3 regions of the Metabacillus sp. KH_069 genome follow, and region 1 is predicted to be linked to each of the others. Evidence: riboswitches for the same ligand, from Rfam matches in the RefSeq annotation. Region 1 holds a riboswitch; each other region holds the start of a gene.
What was found. Region 1 has a riboswitch for thiamine pyrophosphate ahead of AC3ISE_RS17960 (MTH1187 family thiamine-binding protein). Riboswitches for the same ligand answer to the same signal wherever they lie in the genome.

Region 2: another riboswitch for thiamine pyrophosphate. It lies ahead of thiC (phosphomethylpyrimidine synthase ThiC); the one in region 1 lies ahead of AC3ISE_RS17960 (MTH1187 family thiamine-binding protein).
Region 3: another riboswitch for thiamine pyrophosphate. It lies ahead of tenA (thiaminase II); the one in region 1 lies ahead of AC3ISE_RS17960 (MTH1187 family thiamine-binding protein).

The regions. Positions count from the first base shown of each region.
Region 1 is NZ_CM174460.1:3,552,696-3,554,961, reverse strand. Features, by position in the region: gene thiT (energy-coupled thiamine transporter ThiT) at 1-339, opposite strand, end outside; TPP riboswitch at 447-548, opposite strand; TPP riboswitch at 691-803, shown strand; gene AC3ISE_RS17960 (MTH1187 family thiamine-binding protein) at 905-1,195, shown strand; gene AC3ISE_RS17955 (ABC transporter permease) at 1,170-1,958, shown strand; gene AC3ISE_RS17950 (ABC transporter substrate-binding protein) at 1,975-2,266, shown strand, end outside.
Region 2 is NZ_CM174460.1:3,894,712-3,896,977, forward strand. Features, by position in the region: gene AC3ISE_RS19645 (spore germination protein) at 1-814, opposite strand, end outside; TPP riboswitch at 1,124-1,233, shown strand; gene thiC (phosphomethylpyrimidine synthase ThiC) at 1,355-2,266, shown strand, end outside.
Region 3 is NZ_CM174460.1:1,057,295-1,059,560, forward strand. Features, by position in the region: gene AC3ISE_RS05270 (monovalent cation:proton antiporter family protein) at 1-659, shown strand, start outside; TPP riboswitch at 729-838, shown strand; gene tenA (thiaminase II) at 913-1,599, shown strand; gene tenI (thiazole tautomerase TenI) at 1,596-2,204, shown strand; gene thiO (glycine oxidase ThiO) at 2,201-2,266, shown strand, end outside.

The sequences.
Region 1 (2,266 bases):
TTTGTTTAGCGGGTTCAAAGAGCTTTGGACTTGCTTATAAAATACTCCTCCGGCACCCACGACGGTAAATGCGACAAAATAGTCAAGAAAACCCTGTACCGGATGCACGATTGTAGTGTAGCCCATAATCGTCTGCAAAACGCCAAGTAAAAACCCTGTAAGCAGTCCGCCTTTTAAACCGTGGCGAAAACCCATGATCAGAACTGGAATCATCGCAAGCGAGATCGACCCGCCCTGCGGCATTTTGCCAATGAAACTTGTTGCTAAATCAAGCAGAAATGCAATCGCTCCAAGGATTGCTGCCTCTACTAAGAAAACAAGACGTGTATTTGTCTGCATAGCTTTTCCCCTTTTCGGCATTCGACCGGGGCTGTTTTTTTCCATAATAAAAAGCAATGCGGGGAATGTCGGATGGTTTCCACGCACTGCTTTGGTTGGGTTATCACTTGAATCCATCGCCACATCCCTACGTAAGCTTTAACTATACAGGTTCAACGGGTCTGAACAGAATGTTCACTCTCAGCCGAATGGCTCCCCAAGTGGTCAAATGCAATATATGATTTAGACACTACTATACAGGAAGTTGCAAAATTCGACAAGGATATATTGAGATTTTTTTCAGAAAAGTTTGGAAAGCCCTTTCTTATATCTTTACAATTTTCAGGAATCTTGCTATAGTTTCCATGAATTCAATATATGCAGGGGAGCTGAGTGAACTTGGCTGAGAGGATACTGATTCTTGTATCGACCCTTTAACCTGATCTGGGTAATGCCAGCGGAGGGAATGCGGAAGATGCGTTATTTTTCCATAACTTTGCGAATGCGTTAAGGCTGCCCCAGTGGCAGCCTTTTTTGTCGTTCGGTCAGCTGTTCATATATGAAAAAAATTTAAGGAGGAAAAAGAATGTCCAGTGTAAATCTAGCATTTCAGGTGCTGCCTAAATCATCAGAGGGGAATACATATGAAATTGTCGACAAAGCCATCGAGGTTGTCCAGCAATCCGGAGTGAAATATGAGGTTGGTGCAATGGAGACGGTAATGGAGGGAGAGCTTGATAGACTGATTGAAATTGTCAAGCAAGCGCAGGATGCCTGCATTTCAGCCGGTGCGACTGAGGTAATGACTCACATGAAAATTCATTACCGTCCAAAAGAAGGGGTCACAATGGATGAAAAACTTAAGAAATACCGTTAACACCCTTTCAGGGATTGCGCTTCCTGGTATTGTGCTGCTGTCGTTCTTCTTTTTATGGGAATTGGCTGTCATCGTCACTAAAGTGGAAAAATGGATTCTGCCGCGCCCGACTGATATTTTCATCACGCTTGCAGAAATGAGAGGGACGATAGGCGTCCATATCCTGCAGACCCTGGCGGAAGCAGTGCTTGGATTATTGATCGCAATAGCCGCGGGAGTATTGATTGCTATTTTGATAGACATGTCAGAGTGGGTTCGAAAATCTGTTGAACCGCTGCTTGTTCTTTCGCAGACCATTCCCATAATCGCGCTTGCTCCACTGCTTATCATCTGGTTTGGGTTCGGTATTTTTCCTAAAGTCATCGTGGTGGCGCTCGTCTGTTTCTTTCCGATTGCCATCAACCTGTCTGATGGATTCCGTTTAGTTGACAGGGACATGGTGAAGCTCATGCAAACGCTTGGAGCAAGCGGGAGGCAGATGTTTATAAAACTGAAACTTCCTGCTGCAGCGCCTTTCTTTTTTTCAGGATTAAAAATAGCAGGAACATACAGTGTGATGGGAGCCGTTATCGGAGAGTGGCTGGGTGCAAGCAAAGGACTCGGCATTCTATTAACTCGATCATCACAATCGTTTCTAACAGAAAAAGTATTTGCAGCGATCATCTTAATAGTAGGTTTAAGCTTAATAATTTTTGCACTCATTGAAATCCTGGCAAGAATCATGATGCCCTGGAAATACAAGCAGCAAAAGCATTCTAATTAGCACGGGGGAGAAAGAAATGAAGAAATTCTTATTTATTTTATCTAGTTTAGTGTTCATCTTATCTGGATGCGGATCAGCCGAAAAAGCATCTAATGAGGAATTGAAAAAAGTAAAGATTATGCTGGATTGGTTTCCAAACACAAATCATACAGGCATTTATACAGCGAAAGAAAAGGGCTTCTATAGAGAAGAGGGTCTTGATGTAGAAATCGTAGAACCGGGCGAAGGAGTCAGTGCTGATCAGATTGTTGCTTCGGGTGAAGTTGATTTTGCCGTCAGCCATCAGGAGAATATTACACATGCAAGAT
Region 2 (2,266 bases), 340 kb from region 1:
ATGAGCTTCCCGTCGGCAATATGGCTACTCTTCCTTCAAATAGATTAGATACAACCTTATCCGGACGCTCAGTACTTAAAATTTGCGGAAACAGAGAATATGGTGAATCCTCAATCGATTCTTCTATAATTCCGGGTGTATCAACAGCATCAATTTTTATAGACTTTAATCTCGTGAGAACTTTCTCAATTAATTCTTTGTTTGTTAGATGGTTTATATAAAGAACCGCTACCCTTGTTCTTGATATGTTTCCAATCTCCAAGTATTTCACAACTAGACTTCCATCTAATATTCTTTGTCTGATTAAGTTGAGATTTATATCCATATTCTCCGTAAAACCTTCATGAGATCCGCGGACAACCTTTTCATTTTGAGGCTGTTCAACAGATCTTGCCTTATTGAGCGCAGAATCAATGGCATAAATGCAATCCAAATCTTCTATCAGAAATAAACATGCACCCTTACAAAGAAAATGAATGGCTTCATGAATATCCTTCGTTTTCAAAATCGAGGCAATTGCAACAACATCCTCAACCTCTCCCGACTCTGCTTGCTGCAAGGGTCCTAAAATATCCTGATTGATTTTTTCAGACATCATAAGCGGCACAAAATAAAGCAATAACCCTTGCTTCCCTTTGAACATAACCTTTCTTTGGCCTAAATCATCCGTATGATCCAGGTGAGTCAGGATTTTTGCGATATTCACATTAAAATGGGAAGAAACAGGTATGTTGGTATCTTTGGGAGGTGCCGTATTCATAGGCTGCTGTGGCGTTTGCTTTGATTGTTTTTTTTTCTTGAATAAAGAAAACATAGACTCACCCCTCCACTAGAATCTTTATTAGTTTCTTAGTATGTTGGTAAAAGTATGCATCCGAATATTTTAGAAAGAAAAGCGCAAGCGCCCGTTTGGCGCTGGCATGTCAGATAAGGGTCCGAGGAGCCTGAGCGATTCCGCTCGCCATCGAAGCGCAAATTTTTATACTTTCTTATCTCAGTCTGTAATCAGGTACAAGGAACCACAACCTTGTACCTGGATTATTTTCAACATTTTTAATTGTGAAAATAATCACTTGCAGCCTGCTGCTTTTCCTGCTATATTGCTAACAAATGAATATTTTATTCATTCTGCTGGGGGAGTCCATGATGCTGGACTGAGAAAAGAACGAGAGTCTTTGACCCTTTGAACCTGATCTGGATGATACCAGCGTAGGGAAGCGGTGTGGCGTAGGCCGTTCTTTTTGGCTTTTTACACATACTGTTCCAAGGGTTCTGTTCATTAACAGAACCCTTTTTCTATTCTTTCGCGGGTGCAGATCAAAACTCTACTAAACGATATGAGGAGGAGTTAAGATTGGATTTCGCATTTACTAAACCGTTTGAGGGCAGCAAAAAGAGGTACAAAACAGGATCAAGAGAGGACATTTGTGTTCCTTTTAGGGAAATTGAACTCGCGCAAAATCATGAGCCTGTGCTTGTTTATGATACGAGCGGTCCATACACAGATTCAGCAGCTGCCATTAATATTAAAAAAGGATTGCCTGAAGTAAGAAGAAGCTGGATTTTTGATCGGGGGGATGTTGAAGTATATTCAGGGCGCAGCGTAAAGCCTGAGGATAACGGCCGCCAAGAGAATGTCACTCCACATGGAAACGTCTTTACTGGTGACAGAAACGTACTCCGGGCAAAAAAGAATGCTAATGTCACTCAGCTTCATTACGCCAGAAAAGGGATCATTACACCGGAGATGGAGTACATAGCCATTCGTGAAAACATGGACCATGAATTCATTAGAAGTGAAGTCGCGGCCGGCAGAGCCATCATTCCGGCAAACATCAACCATAGAGAAAGTGAGCCGATGATCATCGGCAAACATTTCCATGTCAAAATCAATGCCAATATAGGCAACTCAGCCGTCACTTCATCCATTGAAGAAGAAGTGGAAAAAATGACATGGGCGATTAAATGGGGGGCTGATACCATCATGGATTTATCGACTGGCAAAGATATTCACACCACCAGAGAATGGATCATCAGAAATTCTCCAGTACCTGTTGGCACAGTTCCCATCTATCAGGCGCTTGAAAAAGTGAATGGCATTGCTGAGGATTTGACCTGGGAAGTTTATAGAGATACCTTAATCGAACAGGCAGAACAAGGGGTCGATTATTTTACTATTCATGCTGGTGTATTGCTGCGGTACATTCCTTTAACCATTAAAAGAACAACCGGAATTGTATCACGAGGAGGATCCATTCTCGCTGGC
Region 3 (2,266 bases), 1.9 Mb from region 1:
AAAAGAAGCTGAAGGTAGCTTTCATTGGGGCCAATCAGATGACACTTCCAGTAACGCGCGAGTTAAACCCGAAGATGTATGATACAACGGTGTATCATACTCATATCGATAAAAATGAACAGCAGATCGCTGAATCACTTTTTCAGATTGAAGACCTTGAAGATTATTCGATTGAAACGCTTCAGTCAAAAGGTGTTTTCAGTGCAGATATCCTGATTGCCGCTACAGGAGATGAAGATGCGAATGCGGAAATCTCCTTATTTGCGAAAGAGCTTGAAGTTGACCGGGTGATAGCAAGCATTTCGTCACCATTATTGGATGAACAGCTTAGAGCAAAGGGAATCGATGTCTTCTCTGTCCTGTTATCTACAAAAACTCTGCTCAGAGCTCTTATTGAAGCTCCTGGCATCATGAAAATTCTGACTCATAATGATTCGGCGCTGTACCAGATAAAAATGAACAACAGACGCTACGATGGCATGGTGCTTCGCAGCTTTCCCTTTACAGGCGACGTTATTTTTGTCCGTATTTTCAGGGAAAATGAATCGATTGTGCCGCATGGAGATACAGAGCTGAAACGCGGAGATCTGCTGATTCTGACTGGATCAGCTGAATATGTGGATGAGCTCAGACAAGAACTTGAATTCCATAAAAGCTGAAAGTTTTGACTTGAAAGTTTCTTTCAGCATGATATGATGTACATGTAAATATTTCTAAAATCATATATGAACTACCGCTAGGGGAGCCCTGTTAGAAGGGCTGAGATTGAAGTTTGCCTTCAAGACCCTCAGAACCTGATCTGGCTAAAACCAGCGTAGGGAAGTGGTGTAAAGGTCTATTCATACACCACTTTTCTATGCGAAAAGTGGTTTTTTGCTGTTTTCGCACCTAAAAAATGAGGAGGAACAAAACATGTCATTTTCAAAAGAATGCCGGGAGTATGCAAATAAATGGTGGGAAGGAAGCTTTGAACATCCTTTCGTAAAAGGAATTGGCGATGGCACCCTTTCAAAAGATAAATTTAAATATTATGTGATGCAGGATTCATATTACTTAACGCATTTTGCAAAAGTGCAGGCTTTTGCAGGGGCGATGGCGCCTGATTTGCATACTACTTACCGGATGTCCGTTCATTCCCAGGGAACGTACGAGGCAGAGCTCTCTCTGCATCAGCAATTTTCTGTCCTGCTTGGCATTACAGACAGGGAAAGGGAAGAATTTAAGCCATCTCCAACTGCGTATGCTTACACCTCCCATATGTACCGTTCCGTTGCGACGGGAAATCTTGGAGAAATCATCGCCGCATTACTTCCTTGTTACTGGCTCTATTATGAAGTCGGGGAGCATCTGAAAGATTGCAAACCAGGTGATGATGTTTATGAAAAATGGATCGCGACTTATCACGGTGAATGGTTTAAAGAGCTGGTTCTTGAACAGATTGCACGATTTGACGAGCTTGCTCTGCATGCAAGCGATCACGAGAGACAAATGATGAAAGAAAACTTCCTCATCAGTTCAATATATGAATATCGCTTCTGGGACATGGCGGAAAAAATGGAAGTGTGGGATGAGTCAGAAACCGTGCTGATGCAAAAGTGAAATTACATCTTGTGACAGACGGCCGTCGCAATATATCAGAGCTCATAAAAATCATCACAGACATACATACAGCTGCAGATGCCATTCATATTAGAGAAAAGAATAAATCGGCCGGGGAACTGATAGAGCTGGTTGAAGCTCTCCATCAAAATGGGGTGCCGAAATCAAAGCTTGTCATGAATGACCGGGTGGACGCCGCTGTTCTTTCTGGTTTGCATCAGGTTCAGCTCCCATCGCACAGCTTTGATGTGAAAATGGTGAAACAGAGGTTTCCGCACCTTGTCGCAGGCTGTTCTGTCCACACTGCTGCTGAAGCAATATATTGTGCTGAAAATGGGGCAGACCGGCTCCTATTCGGCCATGTATTTCAGACATCATCCAAAGAAGGTCTAAAAGCAAGAGGGATTGGCGCATTAAAAGAAATAGCGGAATCTGTCAGCATTCCTGTCATTGCAATTGGAGGAATCATTCCCGCTGTCATTCCGGAAATAAGAGATTTAAAGATTGAAGGAGCAGCCGTGATGTCCTACGTTTTTTCATCAAATCATCCTTATCATGCTGCATGTGAGATTGCAGAACAATTAAAAGGGGGAATGGGCGATTGAAACCTTTTTTTGATGCCGGTATTATCGGCGGAGGCGTCATCGGGCTTGCCTCTGCCTATTTT